Regions from separate parts of the Streptomyces sp. GLSS-08 genome, predicted to be linked through region 1. Evidence: riboswitches for the same ligand, from Rfam matches in the RefSeq annotation. Region 1 holds a riboswitch; the other holds the start of a gene.
The links. A riboswitch is a leader RNA that binds a small molecule or an ion and turns the genes downstream of it on or off. The one in region 1 is predicted to bind glycine.
Positions count from the first base shown of each region.

Region 2: it holds a riboswitch for glycine, as region 1 does, so the genes downstream of both, gcvP (aminomethyl-transferring glycine dehydrogenase) here and gcvT (glycine cleavage system aminomethyltransferase GcvT) in region 1, are expected to answer to the same signal.

Region 1 covers NZ_JBWJAQ010000024.1:66,399-78,209, forward strand. Annotated here, with positions in the region: gene AC0ZLC_RS30160 (ABC transporter substrate-binding protein) at 1-393, opposite strand, end outside; gene AC0ZLC_RS30165 (ABC transporter permease) at 462-1,469, opposite strand; gene AC0ZLC_RS30170 (enhanced serine sensitivity protein SseB C-terminal domain-containing protein) at 1,841-2,638, opposite strand; gene AC0ZLC_RS30175 (enhanced serine sensitivity protein SseB) at 2,842-3,615, opposite strand; gene AC0ZLC_RS30180 (AAA family ATPase) at 3,683-4,357, opposite strand; glycine riboswitch at 4,550-4,647, shown strand; glycine riboswitch at 4,648-4,760, shown strand; gene gcvT (glycine cleavage system aminomethyltransferase GcvT) at 4,795-5,913, shown strand; gene gcvH (glycine cleavage system protein GcvH) at 6,135-6,512, shown strand; gene glyA (serine hydroxymethyltransferase) at 6,526-7,788, shown strand; gene AC0ZLC_RS30200 (L-serine ammonia-lyase) at 7,954-9,321, shown strand; gene AC0ZLC_RS30205 (glycoside hydrolase family 25 protein) at 9,438-9,992, shown strand; gene AC0ZLC_RS30210 (MOSC domain-containing protein) at 10,002-10,544, shown strand; gene AC0ZLC_RS30215 (NADPH-dependent F420 reductase) at 10,561-11,247, opposite strand; gene AC0ZLC_RS30220 (EF-hand domain-containing protein) at 11,375-11,587, opposite strand; gene AC0ZLC_RS30225 (GNAT family N-acetyltransferase) at 11,783-11,811, shown strand, end outside.
Region 2 covers NZ_JBWJAQ010000034.1:1,120-12,930, forward strand. Annotated here, with positions in the region: gene AC0ZLC_RS33010 (sugar phosphate nucleotidyltransferase) at 1-2,373, shown strand, start outside; gene AC0ZLC_RS33015 (DUF881 domain-containing protein) at 2,533-3,369, shown strand; gene AC0ZLC_RS33020 (small basic family protein) at 3,366-3,698, shown strand; gene AC0ZLC_RS33025 (DUF881 domain-containing protein) at 3,704-4,579, shown strand; gene AC0ZLC_RS33030 (FHA domain-containing protein) at 4,641-5,615, shown strand; gene ftsR (transcriptional regulator FtsR) at 5,654-6,403, shown strand; gene AC0ZLC_RS33040 (bifunctional nuclease family protein) at 6,487-6,960, shown strand; gene AC0ZLC_RS33045 (MerR family transcriptional regulator) at 7,178-7,810, shown strand; gene AC0ZLC_RS33050 (DNA polymerase IV) at 7,912-9,417, shown strand; gene AC0ZLC_RS33055 (PRC-barrel domain-containing protein) at 9,342-9,710, opposite strand; glycine riboswitch at 9,827-9,921, shown strand; gene gcvP (aminomethyl-transferring glycine dehydrogenase) at 10,102-11,811, shown strand, end outside.

The DNA.
Region 1 (11,811 bases):
GTACGTGTAGGTCTTGCCGCCGTCCGTGACCTTGGCGAGGCCCGTGGCGAGGTCCGGGGTGAGTTCGGCACCCGCCTTGCCCGGCTCGGCCTTGCCCGTGATGAGCGTGCGGCTGTAGTAGCGCATGAAGTTCCACGCCATGCCGTAGTAGCCGCGCGTGGTGTCCCACGAGTCGGCGTCCTGGGCGCTCGCGAACTTCAGCTCGCCGCCCTTCTTCGACGAGGCGTTGGCGACCTTGTTGTTACCGGCGTTGAAGCCGGCCGCGCCGCCGCTCTTGCCGTCGCCCTTGCTGTCGTCGCCGCCGCCGCACGCAGCCGTGCTCAGCAGTGCTGCGACCACGGCAGCTGCGGCCACGGCCTGCTTGCGCCGCCCTGAAGTGCGTTGGGTAGTCACGATCTCGGATCCTCCGAAATGATGTAGGCGGCCTGTGAATGAGTCACAGGCCCCGGGGGTACGGCTGTTCAGCGGGAAGCCTTCGGGTCCAGCGCGTCACGCACGCCGTCGCCGAAGAGATTGAAGGCGAGCACGGTGATGAAGATCGCCACACCGGGGATCACCATGTACATGGGATCCGAGTCGTAGTAGTCGATCGCCGAGGAGAGCATCTGTCCCCATGAGGCGGTCGGCGGCTTGACGCCGACGCCCAGGAAGCTGAGCGCCGCCTCGGTGAGGATGTTGGTCGGGATCATCATCGTCGTGTACACGATGATGGGCGCGATGAGGTTGGGCAGCAGCTCCTTGAACAGGATGTAGAACCGCCCGGCGCCCAGGCTCCGCGCCGCCTCCACGTACTCGCGCTCGCGCAGCGAGAGCGTCTGGCCGCGCACGACACGTCCGACGTAGGGCCAGCCGAAGAAGCCGATCACCAGGATCATGACGAACAGGCGCACGCCGGTACCCGTCAGGCCCAGCATCTCGTTCGGCATGACCGAGACGAGGGCGATGATGAACAGCAGCTGCGGGAAGGCCAGGAGACCGTCCATCACGCGGCTGATGGCCGCGTCCACCCAGCCTCCGAAGAAGCCCGCCAGGATGCCGAGGACGGTCCCGAGGACCACGGCGACCAGGGCGGACAGGAAGCCCACGAGGAGCGAGATGCGGGCTCCGTAGATGATGCGGGCGAAGATGTCGCGGCCGCTCACCGGTTCGACGCCGAAGAGGTGGTCGCCGCTGATGCCGCCCAGCGAGCCGGTGGGCGTGGAGAACAGCGGGTCGATCAGGTCCTCGTGGTGGGACTCGGGATCCTGGCCGATCAGGTTGGCGATCACTGGGGCGAGGATCGCGACCGCGATGAGCAGGAGGACGACGACACCGCCCGTGAGTGCGAGCTTGTCCCGCTTGAGGCGCTCCCAGGCGATCCGGCCGAGGGAGCGTCCTTGAACCGCCTTCGGATCGGCGCTGACCACCGCCGCTTCCTCGGCCGCGCTCGGGGCCGCTTCAGCGGTCGGCTCGTGCAATGGTGCCGTCATCTGGCAGGGACCCCTCTCAACCGGCGGTAGCCGGCCCACACGTGCCGCTGTAGCGGCATGATCAGTCCGTCGTACAAAGGGGCGAACACCCCTGGACCGGGAGTCTTTAACGCCTCGGCGATCTGTTGCCAGACTTGACGGTGAATGGATGCCTAAACGTGATGCGGGCAGGGGGGTTCCGTTATCCGGACGGCGGGTAACGGGGGTCGGACACGGGGCAATTGGGCCACAAGGGTCCACGGCGGTCGTTATCCCGTCGCCTCGTCCGCAACGCGGACATCACGCCCTTTCGCCTTCGAGCGCGCTGGTCAGCGCCCGGTGGCACGTCGAAGAGACGCGGCCGGGCGCCGTTCTGGCGACGGCTTTCGGGGTCAGTACGGCCGGGGCTGCGGGTAGCCGTACCCGCCGGCCGCCGGCGCCTGGGCGGGCGCCGCGTGCGCCTCACGGTCGTAGAAGGGCCGCGCCCTGGCGCGCAGCCACATCGCCACCGGGTCGTACTCGTCGGACATGGCGACGGTCGACACGGGCAGCCCGTCGGGGACCGCGCCGATCGACTGCTGCATCATCGCCCGCACCGAGTCGACGGCGGACGGGGAAGTGTCGTAGACGTCGAGTCCGATGGCCAGGTAGGGCGCGCCGAGGGCGGGCTGCACCCAGGCGCGGCGCAGCGAGCGCACGGCGGAGGTGCGGTGCGCGTTCTGCGTGAGGAGGGCGTAGAACTGCGGGATCTCGATGCCGGGTTCGGACAGCCGCAGCGGTCCCGTCGGCTGGCGCTCGAGGCCGGTGGCGATGCGCCGCAGGTCCAGCCAGGGGATGCCGACTCCGCCGCCGGGGGCGTGCGGGTTCAGCCAGAGACCGAAGTGGTCGGGGTAGAGGGTGCGGGCGACGTCCAGGCCGTCGACGACCTCGTACGAGCGGTTCCAGCCGCTGGCGGACAGCTCCTGAGCCGAGGTCACGCAGGGGGCGTAGCCGTAGCCGCCCACCTCCATGTTCCCGTACTGGGCGTCCGGCGAGCCCGCCTGGCCGTGCCAGAGCAGCATCCAGATCTGGCCGTTCGACGGGTTCGCGAGCGCGCGGAGGAGCGCCTCGTAGGCGTCGTAGCGCCCGGGAGTCACCTGGCGCAGCATGTGCTCGACCTGCCCGGCCGCGGCCGTGCCCGACGCGCTCACCCTCAACCGCCCCTTCGCGAACAGATCATCATGAACTCCCCCATCGCCCCCGGGGCGTTCGCACGGCATCCCGTCCGGGAGCGCGTCACCACCTCGACCGAGCCATGAAACCAGCTTAAGCGGCGTTCCTGACAGGAACTTGACGCACGGCTTCGCCGGCCGGCGTGGCGCCGGGTGCCCGGCCCGGCGCGGGTCCCGCCCGCTCAGTGCTCCCGCAGGTAGAAGGGCCGCACCCGGGCGCGCATCCAGTCGCCCACCGGGTCCTGGGCGACGTCGAGGAGGACCAGGTTCACCGGCCGGTCCACCGGGACCCGGCCGAGCGCCCGGCCGAGGGCGTCCAGCGGGTACGTCCGTGCCGGGCCCTCCCATTCGGACAGTTCGACACCGACGAACATCACCGGGTCGCCGCCCTCGATGCTGGCCAGGCAGCGGCGGGCGGTCAGCACCACACCGGTGGCGGCGAACTCGGCCGACGCCGCGGACAGGAAGTCGACCGGGTCGTCCTGCCAGTCGGGTTCGAACAGCCGGACCCGGCCGCCGCTCGCGGGTCCGTCCAGCGGGGTCCGCCCGGTGCGGCACAGTTCGGCGACGGCGGGCGGCGGGAGCGGCACGCCGACCACGCCGTCCGGGTTGACCGCGAGCCCCACCTGCGGGGGCAGTCCGCGCGCGAACTCGACGGCGGGCGCGATCGTGTACGCCATGTGGGCGCCGACGGCCTGGCGGAACTGCTCCTCCGAGCTGAAGACCGGGACGTACGCCTGCCCTTCGATCTCCAGCATGGGCAGGTCGAGCGGTCCGCTGTGCGGGCCGCCGCCGTTCGGCAGCGGGATCCACAGGAAGCTGCGGCCGAGGACCTCGACGATCCGGGCACCGGCCGACGGCACTCCGAGGGACGCGGAGAGGACCTCCTCCAGTTCGTTGCCTGGCCATCCGCCGTGCGGATGGGGGTGCGGGTACGCCTGTGCCGGGAAGTCCATCTGTCTACCGCCTGCTGTGAACCGCTGTTCCGGCTGGAAACCCTAACCGGTGGGCGCGTACGGGGGGTCAGTCGCCGAAGTCGATCCGGCGCAGCACGTCCGCCGCCGCCCGGTCGATGAGGACCGCCGAGCCGCAGCCCTGCGGCAGATCCCCCTTCTCGACGGACCGCAGCAGCAACCCGGCCGCCCGGCGGTGGCGCAGGAACGCGTAGCGCGAGACGCCGCGCCCGCGCTCGCGCTGGCCGTCCAGGGCGGTGTCCGGCGCGACGTCGAGGAGCAGCAGGTGCAGGGTGCCGCCCCGGCGGCGGGCCTCGCGGGCGAGCCAGCGGCGCACCCAGACCTGTGTGCCGCAGTCGTGCACGACGACGCCGGCGCCCGAGCGCAGCGTGCGGTGCAGCCCGGTGTAGTGCGCGAGCCGGACGACGGGGCGGTAGAGCGCGTACGGCAGGAAGCGGGACAGCCGGGTGTCCCAGCGGTCGCGGGTGTCCTGGGAGTCGACGCGCGCGCCGCGCACGGCCCGGCGCATCAGCGTCGACTTGCCGCTGCCGGGCAGACCGGTCACCACGACCACGTCGGACGCGCCGAAGGACAGGCCGTGCGGGCTGTGTCCCGCGCGCTCGCGCAGATCGCGGACGACGGGTCCCGGCATCGGTCCGCACGCCTCCCGGGCCGGGACACCGGGCTGTTCGGGCAGCGCGAGTCCCGAACCCGTCACGTACGCCGTGGTCCTGTTCACCCTGATCGTCCTCCCCCTCGGATCCGGAGTCCCATCCCATTCGAGTGTAAAGAGAAGGTAATGCGGAACGCCTCTCGTTTCCGTCCTCGTCCTGCCACAGACCGGTCACAGGTCCTTTGCCGCCGGCCGGACAGGGCGCCCCTGCCGGGTTTCACGGATGCGTGCAATGATGTGCCCGCCAACTGCATACCGGCCGCTTGAATCCGCGCGGGAGAGTCCCGGGGCATCGGTCCCCGGGCGCCGAAGGAGCAAGTCCCTCCCTTGAATCTCTCAGGCCCCGTTACCGCGCGGGCGAGGCACATCTGAAAAGCGGGCCGCTGACCAGTGGCTCCACCCAAGGTGCAAGTCACGACCACCGGTTCGCCGGGTCGTGATGAACCTCTCAGGTTCCGATGACAGATGGGGAGGAACGACCTCGCCGTCATGCCTTGGGAGCCCCACCGATGAGCAGTAACGCCCCCCGTCACACCGCGCTCGACGCCCTGCACCGCTCGCTCGGCGCGACGATGACCGACTTCGCCGGCTGGGACATGCCCCTGCGCTACGGCTCCGAGCGCGACGAGCACCTCGCCGTGCGCACCCGGGCCGGTCTCTTCGACCTCTCCCACATGGGCGAGATCACGGTCACCGGACCGCAGGCCGCCGCCTTCCTGAACTTCGCCCTCGTCGGCAACATCGCCTCGGTCGGGGTCGGCCGCGCCCGCTACACCATGATCGTCCGCCCGGACGGCGGCATCCTCGACGACCTGATCGTGTACCGGCTCGGGGAGCAGGAGTACATGGTGGTCGCGAACGCCTCCAACGCCCAGGTGGTGCTGGACGCGCTGACGGAGCGGGCCGCCGGTTTCGACGCCGAGGTGCGCGACGACCGCGACGCGTACGCGCTGATCGCGGTCCAGGGCCCGGAGTCCCCCGGCATCCTCAAGTCCCTCACCGACGCCGACCTCGACGGCCTCAAGTACTACGCGGGTCTGCCCGGCACGGTCGCGGGCGTCCCGGCGCTGATCGCGCGCACCGGCTACACCGGCGAGGACGGCTTCGAGCTGTTCGTGGCGCCGGCCGACGCCGAGAAGCTGTGGCAGGCGCTGACCGAGGCGGGCACCCCGGCCGGACTCGTCCCCTGCGGGCTGTCCTGCCGCGACACGCTCCGCCTGGAGGCGGGCATGCCGCTGTACGGGCACGAGCTGACGACGTCGCTCACCCCCTTCGACGCGGGCCTCGGACGGGTCGTGAAGTTCGAGAAGGAGGGCGACTTCGTGGGCCGGGAGGCCCTGTCCGCGGCCGCCGCCCGCGCGCAGGACGACCCGCCGCGCGTGCTCGTCGGGCTCGTCGCCGAGGGCCGCCGCGTGCCGCGCGCCGGCTACTCCGTCGTCGCCGGCGGTGAGGTGATCGGCGAGGTCACCTCCGGCGCGCCCTCCCCGACGCTCGGCAAGCCGGTCGCCATGGCGTACGTCGACGCCACGCACGCCGCTCCCGGCACGGCCGGTGTGGGTGTGGACATCCGGGGCAGCCACGAACCGTTCGAGGTCGTGGCGCTGCCGTTCTACAAGCGCCAGAAGTGACACTGGTCCCCGCGCGCCGCGCGTGACACCGGCCCTGGCGCCGGCCACGACACCGGCCCGGGTACCGGATTCGGCACCGGCCACGTGCCGGAAGTGACACCGGCCCGGGTACCGGGCCGGACACCTGCCCCGGGCGCCGGAAGCGGCGCCGGGCGCGTCCGTCCGGCTCAGCTACGTCCCCGCTTCATCAGCACTCCCCCGCGTACAGGAGAATTCAGGCCATGAGCAACCCCCAGCAGCTGCGTTACAGCAAGGAACACGAGTGGCTGTCGGCCGCCGAGGACGGCGTCTCGACGGTCGGCATCACGGAGCACGCGGCCAACGCGCTCGGCGATGTCGTGTTCGTCCAGCTCCCGGAGGTCGGTGACACCGTGACCGCGGGCGAGACCTGCGGCGAGCTGGAGTCGACCAAGTCGGTCAGCGACCTGTACGCCCCGGTCACCGGCGAGATCGTCGAGGCCAACCAGGACGTCGTGGACGACCCGTCCCTGGTGAACTCGGCTCCCTTCGAGGGTGGCTGGCTGTTCAAGGTGCGCGTCACGGACGAGCCGGCCGACCTGCTCTCCGCGGACGAGTACACCGAATTCACCGCAGGCTAAGGACTCCCGACTGATGTCGCTTCTGAACACGCCCCTTCATGAACTCGACCCGGACGTCGCCGCCGCGGTCGACGCCGAGCTGGACCGCCAGCAGTCCACCCTGGAGATGATCGCCTCGGAGAACTTCGCTCCGGTCGCGGTCATGGAGGCCCAGGGCTCGGTCCTCACCAACAAGTACGCCGAGGGCTACCCGGGCCGCCGCTACTACGGCGGCTGCGAGCACGTCGACGTGATCGAGCAGATCGCCATCGACCGCGTGAAGGCGCTCTTCGGCGCCGAGCACGCCAACGTCCAGCCGCACTCGGGCGCCCAGGCCAACGCGGCCGCCATGTTCGCGCTGCTCAAGCCGGGCGACACGATCATGGGCCTGAACCTCGCGCACGGCGGGCACCTGACCCACGGCATGAAGATCAACTTCTCCGGCAAGCTCTACAACGTGGTCGCGTACCACGTCGACGACGCCACCGGCCAGGTCGACATGGCCGAGGTCGAGAAGCTGGCCAAGGAGTCCCGGCCGAAGCTGATCGTGGCCGGCTGGTCCGCGTACCCGCGTCAGCTCGACTTCGCCGCGTTCCGCCGGATCGCGGACGAGGTCGGCGCCTACCTGATGGTCGACATGGCGCACTTCGCCGGCCTGGTGGCGGCGGGGCTGCACCCGAACCCGGTGCCGCACGCGCACGTGGTCACCACCACCACGCACAAGACGCTGGGCGGCCCGCGCGGTGGCGTGATCCTGTCCACCGCCGAGCTGGCGAAGAAGATCAACTCCGCTGTCTTCCCCGGTCAGCAGGGCGGTCCGCTGGAGCACGTGATCGCCGCCAAGGCGGTCTCCTTCAAGATCGCCGCCACGGACGACTTCAAGGAGCGCCAGCAGCGCACCCTGGACGGCGCCCGGATCCTGGCCGAGCGGCTGGTCCGGGACGACGTCAAGGCAGTCGGGGTCGACGTCCTCTCCGGCGGGACGGACGTCCACCTCGTCCTCGTCGACCTGCGCAACAGCGAGCTGGACGGGCAGCAGGCCGAGGACCGTCTCCACGAGGTCGGCATCACGGTCAACCGCAACGCCATCCCGAACGACCCGCGCCCGCCCATGGTCACCTCCGGCCTGCGCATCGGCACGCCCGCCCTCGCCACCCGCGGCTTCCGGGCCGAGGACTTCGCCGAGGTCGCGGACATCATCGCCGAGGCGCTCAAGCCGTCGTACGACGCGGACTCGCTCAAGGCCCGGGTGTCCGCTCTGGCCGCCAAGCACCCGCTGTACCCCGGCCTGAAGTAGTTCGTACGCCTTTTTGCCGTACGGGTCTTTTCGTGGCACCGTCTTCATTCGTACGAACGTCCGGGGCACCGCGCACACTGGAAGCTGAGCGCGGTGCCCCGCCGCATGCACCGCCCGGCACGACCGGCTGACAACGGCGTCCGCCGAAACCCCTAGGAGTCCTCCGTGGCCATCTCGGTCTTCGACCTGTTCTCGATCGGCATCGGCCCGTCCAGTAGCCACACGGTCGGCCCGATGCGCGCGGCCCGCATGTTCGCCCACCGGCTGCGCAACGAGGAGCTGCTGACCCCGACGGCCTCGATACGCGCCGAGCTGTACGGCTCCCTCGGCGCGACCGGTCACGGCCACGGCACTCCCAAGGCGGTGCTGCTCGGCCTCGAGGGCGCCTCCCCGCGGACGGTGGACGTGGAGGGCGCCGACGAGCGCGTCGAGGCGATCCGCACCGGCGGCCGTCTCGCGCTGCTCGGCGAGCACGAGATCGCCTTCTCCTTCGACGACGACCTGGTCCTGCACCGCCGCAAGGCCCTGCCGTACCACGCGAACGGCATGACGCTGTGGGCGCACGACGCCGACGGCAAGGAGCTGCTGTCGAAGACCTACTACTCCGTCGGCGGCGGTTTCGTGGTCGACGAGGACGCGGTGGGCGAGGACCGCATCAAGCTGGACGACACGGTTCTCAAGTACCCCTTCCGCACGGGTGACGAGCTGCTGCGCCTGACGAAGGAGACCGGTCTGTCGATCTCCGCGCTGATGCTGGAGAACGAGCGGGCCTGGCGCACGGAGGAGGAGATCCGCGAGGGGCTCCTGGAGATCTGGCGGGTGATGCAGGCGTGCGTGTCGCGCGGCATGTCCCGCGAGGGCATCCTGCCGGGCGGCCTGAAGGTCCGCCGCCGGGCGGCCCTCTCGGCCCGGCAGCTGCGCGCCGAGGGCGACGCGCCGGCCCACGCCATGGAGTGGATCACCCTCTACGCGATGGCCGTGAACGAGGAGAACGCGGCCGGGGGCCGGGTGGTCACCGCGCCCACCAACGGCGCCGCCGGCATCATCCCGGCCGTCCTGCACTACTACGTCAACTTCGTGCCGGGCGCCGACGAGGAGGGAGTCGTGCGCTTCCTGCTCGCGGCCGGCGCCATCGGCATGCTCTTCAAGGAGAACGCCTCCATCTCCGGCGCCGAGGTCGGCTGCCAGGGCGAGGTCGGCTCCGCCTGCTCCATGGCCGCCGGCGCGTTCGCGGAGGTCCTCGGCGGCAGCCCCGAACAGGTCGAGAACGCCGCCGAGATCGGCATGGAGCACAACCTGGGCCTGACCTGCGACCCCGTCGGCGGCCTGGTCCAGATCCCGTGCATCGAGCGCAACGGCATGGCCGCGGTCAAGGCCGTGACCGCGGCGAAGATGGCCATGCGTGGCGACGGCTCCCACAAGGTCTCCCTCGACAAGGTCATCAAGACCATGAAGGAGACGGGCGCGGACATGTCCGTCAAGTACAAGGAGACGGCCCGCGGCGGGCTCGCGGTGAACATCATCGAGTGCTGAGCCCCGCCGGTGCGTACAGGGGTGGGCCCTCGGAAGTAAGGGAAAAAACAAGGGAGTCGGCGCTTGTTCCGCCGCTCCCCCGCTCCCCCTTCCTCCCCCACGCACCAGGAGTCGCCATGCTGCGCGGCATCGACGTGAGCGCCTATCAGTCGTCGTCCTACTCCACCGACGGTCTGTCCTTCGTCTTCGTGAAGGCCACGGAAGGCCGTTCGTACGTCAATCCGAGGCTGAACGCCCAGGCGAAGCGGGCCCGGGACGCCGGCTGCGTCGTCGGGTTCTATCACTTCCTGTGGCCGGGCAACCTCACCGCGCAGGCCGAGTACTTCCTCGCCTTGGCTCCGGAACGGGCGGGCGACATCCTCGCCGTCGACTGGGAGACCACGGGCGACGGGACCCACGCGAGCAACGCCGAGAAGGACCGCTTCCTGCGCATCCTGAAGGAACTGCGTCCCGGCCACCGCGTCGTCCTGTACTGCAACCGCAGTTTCTGGCTCGACGTGGACACCACCTCGTACGCGGGCGACGGTCTGTGGATCGCCGACTACGTGACGGCGGGAAAGCCGCGGATCCGGGCCGACTGGACGTTCCACCAGTACACCGACCACCCCCTGGACAAGGACGTGGCGGACTTCACCAGCGCGGCCGACCTGCGGGAATGGGCCAACCCGTAGGCTTCCGGCATGGGTGGGTCAGTGACCGCGGTCAGCCGCAACGCGACGTATTCCTTCACCAAGCCGAACCGGGAGAGCATCACGCTGCTCGACGGGCTCGGGGTCGAGGGGGACGTGCACGCGGGCGTGACCGTCAAGCACCGGTTCCGGATGCGGAAGGACCCCTCGCAGCCCAATCTGCGGCAGGTGCACCTCATCCACGAGGAACTGTTCGAGGAGCTCCACGCGGCGGGTTTCACCGTCACGCCCGGGCAGCTCGGGGAGAACGTCACCACTCGCGGGATCGATCTGCTGGGCCTGCCGACCGGGACGCTGCTGCGGCTCGGGGACGAGGCCGTGGTCGAGATCACCGGGCTGCGCAATCCGTGCGCGCAGATCGACAGCTTCCGAAAGGGCCTGCTCAAGCAGGTGGCCGGGCGGGGCGAGGACGGTGCGGCCGTCGTCAGGTCCGGCGTCATGAGCGTCGTACGGGCCGGAGGCGTGGTGCGGCCCGGGGACCCGATCGGGATCGAGTTGCCGGACGGGCCGCACCGGCCGTTGCGGATCGTCTGAACGGGAGCGGGCGCGGTCAGCCGCGGTGGTCCGCCGGGCGTTCCGCGGGGGCCTGAGCGAGCGCCTTCGTCACCTCGTCGACGCCCGCACGCAGCCCGTAGACCGGGGTGCCCGGCTGCTGGCGCCAGGAGTCGTCCAGGCCGCCGGCGTCGACGCTGTCGAAGCCGAGTTCGTCGACGAGGGTACGGACGACCCGCTTGGCGGCCTCGTCGTCCCCGGCCACCGGGAGGGCGATGCGGTCGGGGTCGCCCGCCGGGCGGCCGCGGTCCAGGATGTCCTGCGCGTAGGTGCCGTTGAAGGCCTTGACGACGGTGTGGCCGAGCTGCTGGGCCGTCCAGCGGCTCTCGGTCAGGCCCTCGTCCTCGATCGCGGCGATCCGGCCGTCGCGCTGCTGCGGGTAGTAGTTGCCGGTGTCGATCACGGCGACGCCCTCGGCCGCGCCGTCGAGGACTTGGGACGGCAGGTCCGGCACCGCCTTGAGGGGGATGGTGACGACGACGACTTCGGCGCCGCGCGCCGCCTCCTCGACCGGTACCGGAATCGCCCCGGTCTCCTCTGCGAGGGCGGTGAGGGTGTGCGGACCGCGGGAGTTCGCGACGGAGACCTCGTGTCCGAGGGCGGTGAGCCTGCGCGTGAGGTTGCCGCCGATGTTGCCCGCTCCGATGATGCCGATTTTCATGGCTCGCCCTTCCGGGGGTCGGATGTGTGCTGACGCGCAGCAGTAACCCCCGGACGCGGGGCAGCTATTCCGGGGGGCGGGCGGACGGGTGACGGGAACAACCGGAAGGGGCGCCCCCGCGGTCGCGGTGGGCGCCCCTTCTCCGGCCGGCTCACTTGTTGAGGTGGGCCCAGAACTCGTCGAACGAGAGGAGCTTGTCTCCGTCGATGTCACGGGAGGCGATCACGGCCTCCGCGACCGACTCGGTGACGTTCCAGTCCCCGCCCTGGGCGAGAGCGGTCTTGAACTCGGCGGCCGTGATGAACCCGTCGCCGTCCGCGTCGATCCGCTCGAACGCCTTGCGTGCTTCCTCGATGTCCGCCACCGGATCCGCCCCTTCTTGGTGCTTCATGCAGGCCCATCGGCCCAACTGACGGAGGTCAGATTAACGGTCCGCCTGCGGGCGCGGCGCGGCGCCCACCCGGGGCGGTGCCCGGGCGCGCGGAGGTGTGCCCGATCATGGGTGCGGGCCGGCCGTCGTGGCAGCCGGGGACGCGGTGCGAGCGGAAGGGGTGGCGGCATGGCCGGCACGCTGCAGGACATCCTGGA
Region 2 (11,811 bases), on a different contig from region 1:
AAAAGGCATGGGCTCAGTGAGACCGTTGTTACCGTCCAGTTCCTGGCCTCGCTGGTCAAGAACTACTTCGGGGACGGCGAAGAGCTCGGGATGGAGCTCACCTATGCCAACGAGGAGAAGCCACTCGGTACCGCCGGGAGCGTCAAGAACGCCGAGGAAGCGCTGAAGGACGACACCTTCCTCGTCATCTCCGGCGATGCGCTGACCGACTTCGACCTCACCGACCTGATCAACTTCCACAAGGAGAAGGGCGGGCTGGTCACCGTCTGCCTGACCCGGGTGCCGAACCCGCTGGAGTTCGGCATCACCATCGTGGACGAGGAGGGCAAGGTCGAGCGCTTCCTCGAGAAGCCGACCTGGGGCCAGGTCTTCTCCGACACGGTGAACACGGGTATCTACGTCATGGAGCCCGAGGTCTTCGACTACGTCGAGGCCGACGTCTCCGTCGACTGGTCCGGTGACGTCTTCCCTCAGCTGATGAAGGAAGGCAAGCCCATCTACGGCTACATCGCCGAGGGCTACTGGGAGGACGTCGGCACCCACGAGAGCTACGTGAAGGCGCAGGCCGACGTCCTGGAGCGCAAGGTCGACGTCGAGATCGACGGCTTCGAGATCTCCCCGGGCGTGTGGGTGGCCGAGGGTGCCGAGGTGCATCCCGACGCCGTGCTCAGGGGCCCGCTCTACATCGGCGACTACGCCAAGGTGGAAGCGGACGCGGAGATCCGCGAGCACACCGTCGTCGGCTCCAACGTCGTCGTCAAGAGCGGCGCCTTCCTGCACAGGGCCGTCGTCCACGACAACGTGTACATCGGGCAGCACAGCAACCTGCGCGGCTGCGTGGTCGGGAAGAACACCGACATCATGCGCGCCGCGCGGATCGAGGACGGCGCAGTCATCGGTGACGAGTGCCTCGTCGGTGAAGAATCGATCATCCAGGGGAACGTACGCGTCTACCCCTTCAAGACGATCGAGGCCGGCGCCTTCGTCAACACCTCGGTGATCTGGGAGTCGCGCGGGCAGGCGCATCTGTTCGGCGCCCGCGGTGTCTCCGGCATCCTCAACGTGGAGATCACCCCGGAGCTCGCCGTGCGCCTCGCGGGGGCGTACGCGACGACCCTCAAGAAGGGGGCCACCGTCACCACGGCCCGTGACCACTCCCGTGGTGCGCGCGCGCTGAAGCGCGCGGTCATCTCGGCGCTGCAGGCCAGCGCCATCGACGTACGCGACCTGGAGAACGTACCGCTGCCGGTGGCCCGGCAGCAGACCGCCAGGGGCAGCGCCGGCGGCATCATGATCCGGACCTCGCCCGGTGTACCGGACTCGGTCGACATCATGTTCCTCGACGGTGATGGCGCCGACCTCTCCCAGGCGAGCCAGCGGAAGCTGGACCGGGTGTTCGCACGGCAGGAGTACCGGCGCGCGTTCCCGGGCGAGATCGGCGATCTGCACTTCCCGGCCAGTGTCTACGACTCGTACACGGGCTCCCTCCTGCGGAACGTCGACACCACCGGTATCGCAGAGGCCGGGCTGAAGGTCGTCGTGGACGCCTCGAACGGCAGTGCCGGGCTCGTGCTGCCCAGCCTGCTCGGCAAGCTGGGCGTCGACGCGCTGACCATCAACCCCGGTCTCGACGAGTCGAGGCCCACGGAGACGGCGGAGACGCGCCGCTCCGGGCTGGTGCGGCTCGGCGAGATCGTGGCGTCCGCGCGAGCCGCGTTCGGCGTGCGTTTCGACCCGGTCGGCGAGCGTCTCTCGCTCGTCGACGAGAAGGGGCGGATCGTCGAGGACGACCGGGCCCTGCTCGTCCTCCTGGACCTGGTGGCCGCGGAGCGGCGCAGCGGGCGGGTGGCGCTGCCGGTGACCACCACGCGGATCGCCGAACAGGTGGCGGCCTACCACGGGACGCAGGTCGAGTGGACGACGACGTCGCCCGACGACCTGACCCGGGTCGGCCGCGACGAGACGACGATCTTCGGCGGTGACGGCCGCGGCGGCTTCATCATCCCGGAGTTCAGCAGTGTCTTCGACGGCACCGCCGCCTTCGTCCGGCTCCTCGGGCTGGTGGCGCGTACGCAGCTCACGCTCAGCCAGATCGACGCGCGGATCCCGAAGGCGCACGTGCTCAAGCGTGACCTCGCCACTCCGTGGGCCGTCAAGGGGCTCGTCATGCGGCGGGTCGTGGAGGCGGCAGGCGATCGCTCGGTCGACACGACCGACGGTGTGCGGGTCGTGGAGGCGGACGGCCGCTGGGTGATGGTGCTTCCCGATCCCGCGGAGGCGGTGACGCATCTGTGGGCCGAGGGCCCCGACGACGCGTCGGCCCAGGCCCTGCTCGACGAGTGGGCGGCGATCGTGGACAGCGCGGGGCGCTGAGCCGAGGGGCGTGCCGGACAAGTGCCTCCAAGGGGGCCTGTCCGGCACGCCGGTGGGGCCATTCGGAGGTAGCCGTCGCGACGTGCGACGATGTGCGGCATGCCGCAGCAGCACCCCGTTCGGAGCACCCCCACGCGACCCGCGCGTCCGGATGCCTCCATGTCGCTGCTCACCAACGTCATGGATCACAGCCTCGACGACGGCTACGCCGAGGCGGCCGCGCGGGAGAAGTCCGACGGCGCCGGCGGCATGCCGAAGACGCTGCGGGCGAAGCTGGGTCTCGCAGCGGGTCTGGTGCTGGCGGGACTGGTCGTCACGGTCGGTGCGGCGCAGGCCCGCGTGGCTGCCCCCGTGGTCGCCAAGGAGCGCCAGGAACTCATCGACCGCATCGAGAGCGAAACGGCGACCGCCGACAAGCTGGAAGACGCCGTCGACACCCTGCGTGACGATGTGAGCGCCCGGCAGCGCGAGGCGCTGAAGAAGGACGGGGGCGGCGACCAGGCCGACCTGGTGGGCATCCTGTCGGGTGCCACCGCGGTGCACGGACCCGGCGTGAAGCTGGTCGTGAACGATGCAAAGGACGCCTCCTCGGGCGGCAACGGCGATCCGCGCGAGACGTCCGACTTCTCCGACACGGGACGCGTGCGGGACCGGGACATGCAGCGCGTCGTCAACGGCCTGTGGCAGTCGGGTGCCGAGGCCATCTCCATCAACGGGCAACGGCTGACGGCGCTGTCGGCGATCCGCGCCGCGGGTGACGCGATACTGGTCGACAACAAGCCGCTCGTGCCGCCGTACACGGTGCTCGCCGTGGGGGACGGCAACCGGCTGAGCACGAAGTTCCAGAACAGCGCGGACGGGCTGTATCTGCACGCGTTGCAGGAGAACTTCGACATCCGGACCGGTATTTCCGTAGAGGATGACCTCCGGCTGCCCGCGGCAACGAGTGTGATCGTACGAACAGCAGAGCCGAGCACAGAGAAGGGCACATCGTGATCGCCGTACTGGGCCTCGTCGTGGGAGTCGTGGCTGGACTGTTGGTCCGGCCCGAGGTCCCGGCCGTCGTCGAGCCTTACCTTCCGATCGCCGTCGTGGCGGCGCTCGACGCCGTGTTCGGTGGTTTGCGCGCGATGCTCGACGGCATCTTCGACGACAAGGTCTTCGTGGTCTCCTTCCTGTCGAACGTGGTCGTGGCCGCGCTGATCGTCTTCCTGGGCGACAAGTTGGGCGTCGGCGCCCAGCTCTCCACGGGCGTGGTGGTCGTCCTGGGCATCCGGATCTTCTCCAACGCCGCGGCCATCCGCCGGCACGTCTTCCGGGCGTGAGGCCGATGAGCGACGAGGACAAGACACCCAAGAATTCCGGCCCGCCCGAGAGTTCGGAGCACCGCCTGCGCAGGGAACTGCCCGAGGAGGTCCCGGCGGCGCCGACGCCTCCCGGGCCGGAGACGGTCCAGGAGGAGCGGACGAAGGAAGACCCCCCGCTGACCGGCCGTCAGAGGCTGGCCAAGGGGCTGTGGCCGCCCCGGGTGACCCGCGCCCAACTCATCGTGGCGCTGCTGCTGTTCGGCCTCGGGTTCGGCCTGGCCGTGCAGGTGGCGTCCAACAGTGACAGTGGCAGCGCCCTGCGGGGTGCCCGTCAGGAAGACCTCGTACGCATCCTGGATGAACTCGACGACCGTACGCAGCGTCTTGAGGACGAGAAGCAGGGGCTGGAGGACCAGCGCACCGAGTTGCGGAACAGTTCGAACCAGGCCGAGGAGGCTCGTAGGCAGACGGTCGAGAAGGAGAAGCAACTCGGCATTCTCGCGGGCACGGTGGCGGCGCAGGGACCCGGAATCACGGTGACCGTCGACGACACGAAGGGGACGGTCCAGGCGGACATGCTGCTCGACGCGATCCAGGAGTTGCGTGCGGCCGGGGCGGAGGCGATCCAGGTCAACGGCGTGCGGGTGGTCGCCGACACCTATCTGACGGATTCCGGCGGCGGAGTGAGCGTCGACGGGAACAAGATCAAACAGCCTTATCGTTTCAAGGTCATCGGCAAGCCGCAGGACCTGGAGCCGGCGCTCAACATCCCCGGAGGTGTGGTGCAGACGCTGGAGAAGGAGCAGGCCACCGTCACGGTGGAACGCTCGACGAAGATCGTTGTGGACGCCTTGCGAGCGGTGGAGCGGCCTGACTACGCTCGGTCGTCCTCCCCGTGAGCCCCCGGCGCATGGGGGCTCACGGGTCAGGGCATGAGGTTGCGGGGGGTCGGCGCACCGATTGGGTGGTGCGTGGTGGAAACTGTCAGGTGGATACGGACGTTGTGAGGATGTCCGGGTCGACCGGTGTGTTCAATCAGGGTTCGTCCTGCCCCACGGGCGGGTCTGTTTCGGTCAAGGGGAATCGCCCGTGAAGTTGTTTGCGAAGTTGTTCGGCAAGAGCGCACGAGAGGGCAGCGACAACGCGACTGCCCGCCACCGTGCACCGCGCCCCGCGGACGGGGAGGCGCAGAGCGGTGACCGCCCGCTGTTCCGGGACCAGGTCGCTGGTCCGGGCGGTGACATGTCCGGTGGCCAGGGCGCGCGGTCTGTTGACCCTGCCGCGTCCGGCCCCATAGGTTTCGGGGATCCGTCGACCTCGGGTACGGGCGGGGGGTACGCCTCCGGCCCGTACGCGTCACCCGCCCCTGGGGGGCAGCCGCGGCAGGAGGACCCGTCCATGTCGGCCCTGGTTTGCACGAGGTGCGGCAACCGCAACGCGGAGAACAGCCGCTTCTGCTCCAACTGCGGTGCGCCCCTGCGGGGCGGTTCTCCCGCGGAGCGTCCGTCCGAGACGACCTCGACGATCTCCATCTCCGGCCTCGAGGCCTACGACTCCGAGGTGACGGGCCAGACGCAGTCGCCCGCGCTCTCCCCGGAGGCGCAGGCGGCCGTCGACGCGCTGCCGCTCGGCTCGGCGCTCCTCGTGGTGCGCCGCGGCCCGAACTCGGGCAGCCGCTTCCTCCTGGACGGTGAGCTGACGACGGCGGGGCGTCATCCGCAGAGCGACATCTTCCTGGACGACGTGACGGTGTCGCGTCGCCACGTGGAGTTCCGTCGCGCCGCGGACGGCTCGTTCACGGTGGCCGACGTCGGCAGCCTCAACGGCACGTATGTCAACCGGGAGCGGATCGACCAGGTCGCCCTGTCCAACGGTGACGAGGTGCAGATCGGCAAGTACCGGCTGGTCTTCTACGCGAGCCAGCGAAGTATCTGACCGCCCGAACTCCGTCCGGGGGGACCCAGGGAAGGTCCATGCTTCACACACCGAGCGGCGGTGCCGGCAGCGGTACCGCCGCCGCGGACATGATGAGCATCGGCGCGGTGCTGAACGTGCTGCGCGACGAGTTCCCCGAAGTGACCGTCTCCAAGATCAGGTTCCTGGAGACGGAGGGGTTGATCGAGCCGCAGCGGACCCCGTCGGGGTATCGCAAGTTCAGTGCACACGACGTCGAGCGCCTCGGGCACGTCCTGCGGATGCAGCGCGACCACTATCTGCCGCTGAAGGTCATCCGGGAGCACCTGGACGCGCTGGAGCGCGGCGAGGACGTACGCCTGCCCGCCCTGGGGCGTCAGCGCGACGTCGGCGACGGTGAACGGCTCGGAGAGCTCTTCGTCGAGCCGGAGCCGCCCACGGCGGCGCGCATCGGCCGCGACGAGCTGCTGGCCGCCGTCGGGATCGGTGAGCCGGAGCTCGCGGAGTGGGAGTCCTACGGGCTCGTCACTCCACTGCCGGACGGCGGCTATGACGCCGAGACGCTCACTGTCGCCGCGCTCGTGGTCGAACTGGGGCGCTTCGGGATCGAGCCAAGGCACCTGCGTGCGATGAAGGCTGCCGCCGACCGTGAGGCCGGTCTCGTCGACCAGGTGGTGTCCCCGCTGCGGCGCCACCGCAACCCGCAGACCAGGGCTCATGCCGAGGCCCGTACGAAGGAGCTGGCGGGGCTCACGGCGAAGCTCCATGCCGCTCTGGTGCAGACCGCGCTGGGTGTTCGACTTCCCTGAGCGGGGCGTTCGCCGGTGGCGGATCGTCCACCCGTTCTGTGCCCGACTACCCAAACGTCCCGGGCACGGCCTAGGGTTACTGTGTGAACGAGCTCGATGTCGTAGGTGTCCGGGTCGAAATGCCCTCCAACCAACCGATCGTGCTCCTGCGCGAAGTGGGAGGCGACCGTTACCTCCCCATCTGGATCGGGCCGGGGGAGGCGACGGCCATCGCCTTCGCGCAGCAGGGCATGGCCCCCGCGCGACCGCTGACCCACGACCTGTTCAAGGACGTGCTGGAGGCCGTCGGCCAGGAGCTCACCGAAGTGCGCATCACGGATCTGCGTGAGGGCGTCTTCTATGCCGAGCTGGTGTTCGCCAGCGGGGTCGAGGTGAGTGCGCGGCCGTCCGACGCCATAGCGCTCGCGCTGCGCACCGGGACGCCGATCTACGGCAGCGACGGTGTGCTCGACGATGCGGGTATCGCGATCCCGGACGAGCAGGAGGACGAAGTGGAGAAGTTCCGCGAGTTCCTCGACCAGATCTCTCCCGAGGACTTCGGGACCAACAGCCAGTGATGCCCCCGAACGGCGAGAGCCGCGACCGGCACATGCCGCAGGCCGGTGACGCGTTCTACGGCCCCTACGGAGCGCATTCGGCTAGCCTTTCCCCGCGGTGGGGCACGGTAAACCACTCCTAGGGTGATTATCACCCGGCGTGGCGAGTGTGGCGATCGTTGACGCGCCCCGGGCGACTGCCTACCGTCGAGAAGGCAGTTCAAGGACGGAGGTCGGCGTGAGAAGCAGCGGCGACGGTACGGCTGGGGGTGCCCCCGGACGCAGTCTGGGGGAGAGCGGCCCGTACCCGCTTCACGGCAACGCAGCCGGCCCCGCTCCACAGCGGCCGACACCGGTGCCGGACGGAGAGGCGGATTCCGCGGAGATCGGGTATCGCGGCCCCACGGCGTGTGCGGCGGCGGGTATCACCTATCGGCAGCTGGACTACTGGGCGCGCACCGGCCTGGTCGAGCCGAGTGTGCGACCGGCCCACGGCTCGGGGACGCAGCGTCTCTACAGCTTCCGGGACGTCGTGGTCCTGAAGATCGTCAAGCGGTTCCTCGACACGGGCGTGTCCTTGCAGAACATCCGCACCACGGTTCAGCACCTGCGTGAGCGCGGGTTCCGGGACCTGGAGCGGATGACGCTGATGAGCGACGGCGCGACGGTCTACGAGTGCACCTCCCCGGACGAGGTGCACGCGCTGCTCCAGGGAGGCCAGGGCGTCTTCGGGATCGCCGTGGGGGTCGTCTGGCGGGACGTGGAGGCTGCGCTGTCGCAGCTGCACGGCGAGCGGGTGGACACCGGCGAGACCCTCGTCGGACAGAACCCGGCGGACGAACTGGCCCGGCGGCGCAACCGAGCGGTCTGACGTCACCCGGTCCCGCCCGTGCTCCGGCGACGGACGGCGCCTTCGGCGGTTGCCCCCAGCTCGACGAGGCATTGTCAGTGGCGTAGGGCAGCATCGGACACGTGAGAACCACGCCCACGATCCTGCATCTCGACATGGATGCCTTCTACGCCTCGGCCGAGCAGGCGGCCAAGCCGAGCCTGCGCGGAAAGGCCGTGGTCGTGGGCGGGCTGGGTGTACGTGGTGTGGTGGCGACCGCATCGTACGAGGCGCGGGTGTTCGGCGTGCACTCGGCGATGCCCATGGCGCAGGCGCGCAGGCTCGCACCCCACGCCGCCTATCTCGTGCCGCGCTTCGAGCTCTACCGGCAGGTCAGCGAGCAGGTGATGGGTCTGCTGCGGGCGCTGTCGCCGCTCGTGGAGCCGCTGAGCCTGGACGAGGCGTTCGTCGATCTGGAAGCCGGAGGGACGGCGTGGGACGAGACCTCGGCGCGGCTGGTGGCCGGGAAGCTGCGCGCGGACATCAAAGCCGTCACGGGGCTGACCGGTTCGGTGGGGCTCGCCGCTTCCAAGATGCTCGCCAAGATCGCCTCGGAGCAGGCCAAGCCCGACGGCCTCGTGGTGATCGAGCCGGGTTCCGAGCGGGCGCTGCTCGGGCCCATGCCGGTGCGGACGCTGCCCGGCGTGGGGCCCGCGACCGGGGACCATCTGCGGCGGGCCGGGATCACCACGGTCGAGGAGATCGCCGAGGCCGGCGAGGACGAGCTGGTGCGGCTGGTGGGCAGGGCGCACGGGCACGCGCTGTACGCGATGGCGCTGGCGCACGACGAGCGGCCCGTGGTGGCCGAGCGGGAGGCGAAGTCGGTGTCGGTCGAGGACACCTACGAGGTGGACATCCACGACCGCGTGCGGGTCGCCGCCGAGGTGCGGCGGCTCGCCGACCGGTGTGTGCGGCGGCTGCGGGGCGCCGGGCGCTCGGGGCGGACCGTGGTGCTCAAGGTGCGGCGGTACGACTTCTCCACGCTGACCCGGTCCGAGACGCTGCGCGGGCCCACGGACGACCCCTCCGTGGTGCGCGAGGCCGCCGCCCGGTTGCTCGACGCGGTGGACACGACCGGCGGGGTGCGGCTGCTGGGCGTCGGGGTCACCGGGCTGGCCGACTACACGCAGGAGGACCTGTTCGCACAGGCGCAGGCCGCCGCCGGGGAGCTCCTGGCGCAGGAGCAGGCCGAGGAAGACGGGGCGCGGGAAGCGGTCGGGGAGCCGGCCCGGCCGGCCGAGCGGCGCTGGCCCGCCGGGCACGACGTACGGCACGCCGAGTACGGGCACGGCTGGGTCCAGGGCAGTGGACTCGGGCGGGTGACCGTGCGGTTCGAGACGCCGTACTCGCAACCGGGGCGGGTGCGGACGTTCCGGACCGAGGATCCCGCACTGGAGCCGGCGGACCCGCTGCCCCTGGTCGCGGGGGCGCCACAGACCGCGGTCCCGGCGGAGGCCGCCTGGCCGGTGCCGGGTGGGACGGATGCGGAGGAGGTGTCAGGGGGACGGGCCGGTCAGGCCTCGTCCGAACCGGCGAGCGTGCCGAAGTCGCGGTCCGGCGGGGGAGGGGACGCCAGGTCGAGCCCGTAGTGGTGGTAGAGCTGGAGTTCCTGTTCCGGAGAGAGGTGGCGGCCGACACCGAAGTCGGGCGCGTCCTTGATGAGGGCACGGTCGAAGGGGACCCGGAGCGTGCCCTCCACGACCTCGCTGGGCTCCAGCGGCACGAAGGCGTCCCGGCTGAACAGACCCGTGCGTATGGCCGCCCACTCGGGCATCCCGGTGGCGTCGTCGAGGTACACCTCGTCGACCGTGCCGATCTTGGTGCCCTTGCGGTCGAACGCCTTGCGGCCGATCAGGTTGCGCGGATCGATGTCGGTCTGCACGGGCCCTCCTCGTGGGCGCAAAACTCATCCGTAAGCACTACGAAAGAGCACATTCAGGAAGGTGGCCACTCGAAAGCCCGTGCGCTGTCCTCGCTGGTAGGCTGGCAAACGGCTGCTGACCCCGTGCGGGAGAGTCCTCCGGCGAGACCGGAGGCGCCGAAGGAGCAAATCCTCCCCGGAATCTCTCAGGCACACGTACCGCACGGACGAGGTCACTCTGGAAAGCAGGGCGGGTGTCGTCGGCTCCCGTCCTCACCGACGGTGAAAACCGGGTCGTCAGCTACGGCGGGCCGGTGAAGCTCTCAGGTTTGAGATGACAGAGGGGGAGGCCGTCGGGGTACCCGCGTCGTGGTACCCCCCGAAGGTCGCGTCAGACCAGGAGGCCTCCGCAATGACCGCCCATCGCATTCCGCTCTCCGAGCTCGAACAGGGCATCCCCTTCGAGCAGCGCCACATCGGGCCCGACCACGAGGCCCAGGCCAAGATGCTCGCGCAGGTCGGATACGGCTCGCTCGACGAGCTGACGGCCGCCGCGGTGCCGGACGTCATCAAGAACGCCGACGCGCTCGAGCTGCCCGGAGCCCGCACCGAGGCCGAGGTACTGACCGAGCTGCGCTCCCTCGCGGACCGCAACGAGGTGCTCGACTCGATGATCGGCCTCGGTTACTACGGCACCTTCACGCCGCCGGTGATCCTGCGCAACGTCATGGAGAACCCGGCCTGGTACACCGCCTACACCCCCTACCAGCCGGAGATCTCGCAGGGCCGCCTGGAGGCGCTGCTGAACTTCCAGACCGTCGTCGCCGAGCTGACCGGCCTGCCGACGTCCGGCGCCTCGCTGCTCGACGAGGGCACCGCCGCCGCCGAGGCGATGGCGCTGTCCCGGCGCATGGGCAAGAACAAGAAGGGCCTCTTCCTCGTCGACGCGGACACCCTCGCGCAGACCATCGCCGTCATCGAGACCCGCGCCGAGCCGACCGGCGCCGAGGTCGTGGTCGCCGACCTGAGCGAGGGCATTCCGGCCGACGTCGCCGGCCGCGAGATCAACGGCGTACTGGTCCAGTACCCGGGTGCCTCCGGTGCCGTACGCGACATCAAGCCCCTGATCGACCAGGCGCACGAGCTCGGCGCGGTGGTCACCGTCGCCGCGGACCTGCTCGCTCTGACCCTGCTCACCGCGCCCGGCGACCTCGGTGCCGACATCGCGGTCGGTACCACCCAGCGCTTCGGCGTCCCGATGGGCTTCGGCGGGCCGCACGCCGGTTACATGGCGGTGCGCGAGAAGTTCGCCCGCAGCCTGCCGGGCCGGCTCGTCGGCGTGTCCGTCGACGCGGACGGGCACAAGGCGTACCGCCTCGCCCTGCAGACCCGTGAGCAGCACATCCGCCGCGAGAAGGCCACCAGCAACATCTGTACCGCCCAGGTGCTGCTCGCCGTGATGGCGGGCATGTACGCGGTCTACCACGGCCCCGAGGGGCTCAGGACGATCGCCCGGCGTACGCACCGCTACGCCACGATCCTCGCCGCGGGCCTGGAGGCCGGCGGAGTGGAGGTCGTCCACGGCTCCTACTTCGACACGCTGACCGCGCGGGTGCCGGGCCGGGCCGCCGCGATCGTGGCCGCCGCCCGCGAGGGCGGGGTCAACCTGCACCTCGTCGACGCCGACCACGTGTCGATGGCCTGCGACGAGACCACCGGGCGCAAGCAGCTGGGCGCCGTCTGGACCGCCTTCGGCGTCGAGGCCGACATCGAGGCGCTGGACGCGTCGGCCGCCGACACGCTGCCCGAGGCGCTGCTGCGTACCGACGACTACCTCGCGCACCCGGTCTTCCACCTGTACCGCTCCGAGACCGCGATGCTGCGCTACCTGCGCAGGCTCTCGGACCGGGACTACGCGCTCGACCGCGGCATGATCCCGCTGGGCTCCTGCACGATGAAGCTCAACGCGACCACCGAGATGGAGCCGGTCACCTGGCCGGAGTTCGGGCAGCTGCACCCCTTCGCGCCCGCCGAGCAGGCGCAGGGCTATCTGACGCTCATCCGTGAGCTGGAGGAGCGGCTCGCCGAGGTCACCGGGTACGACAACGTGTCGCTGCAGCCC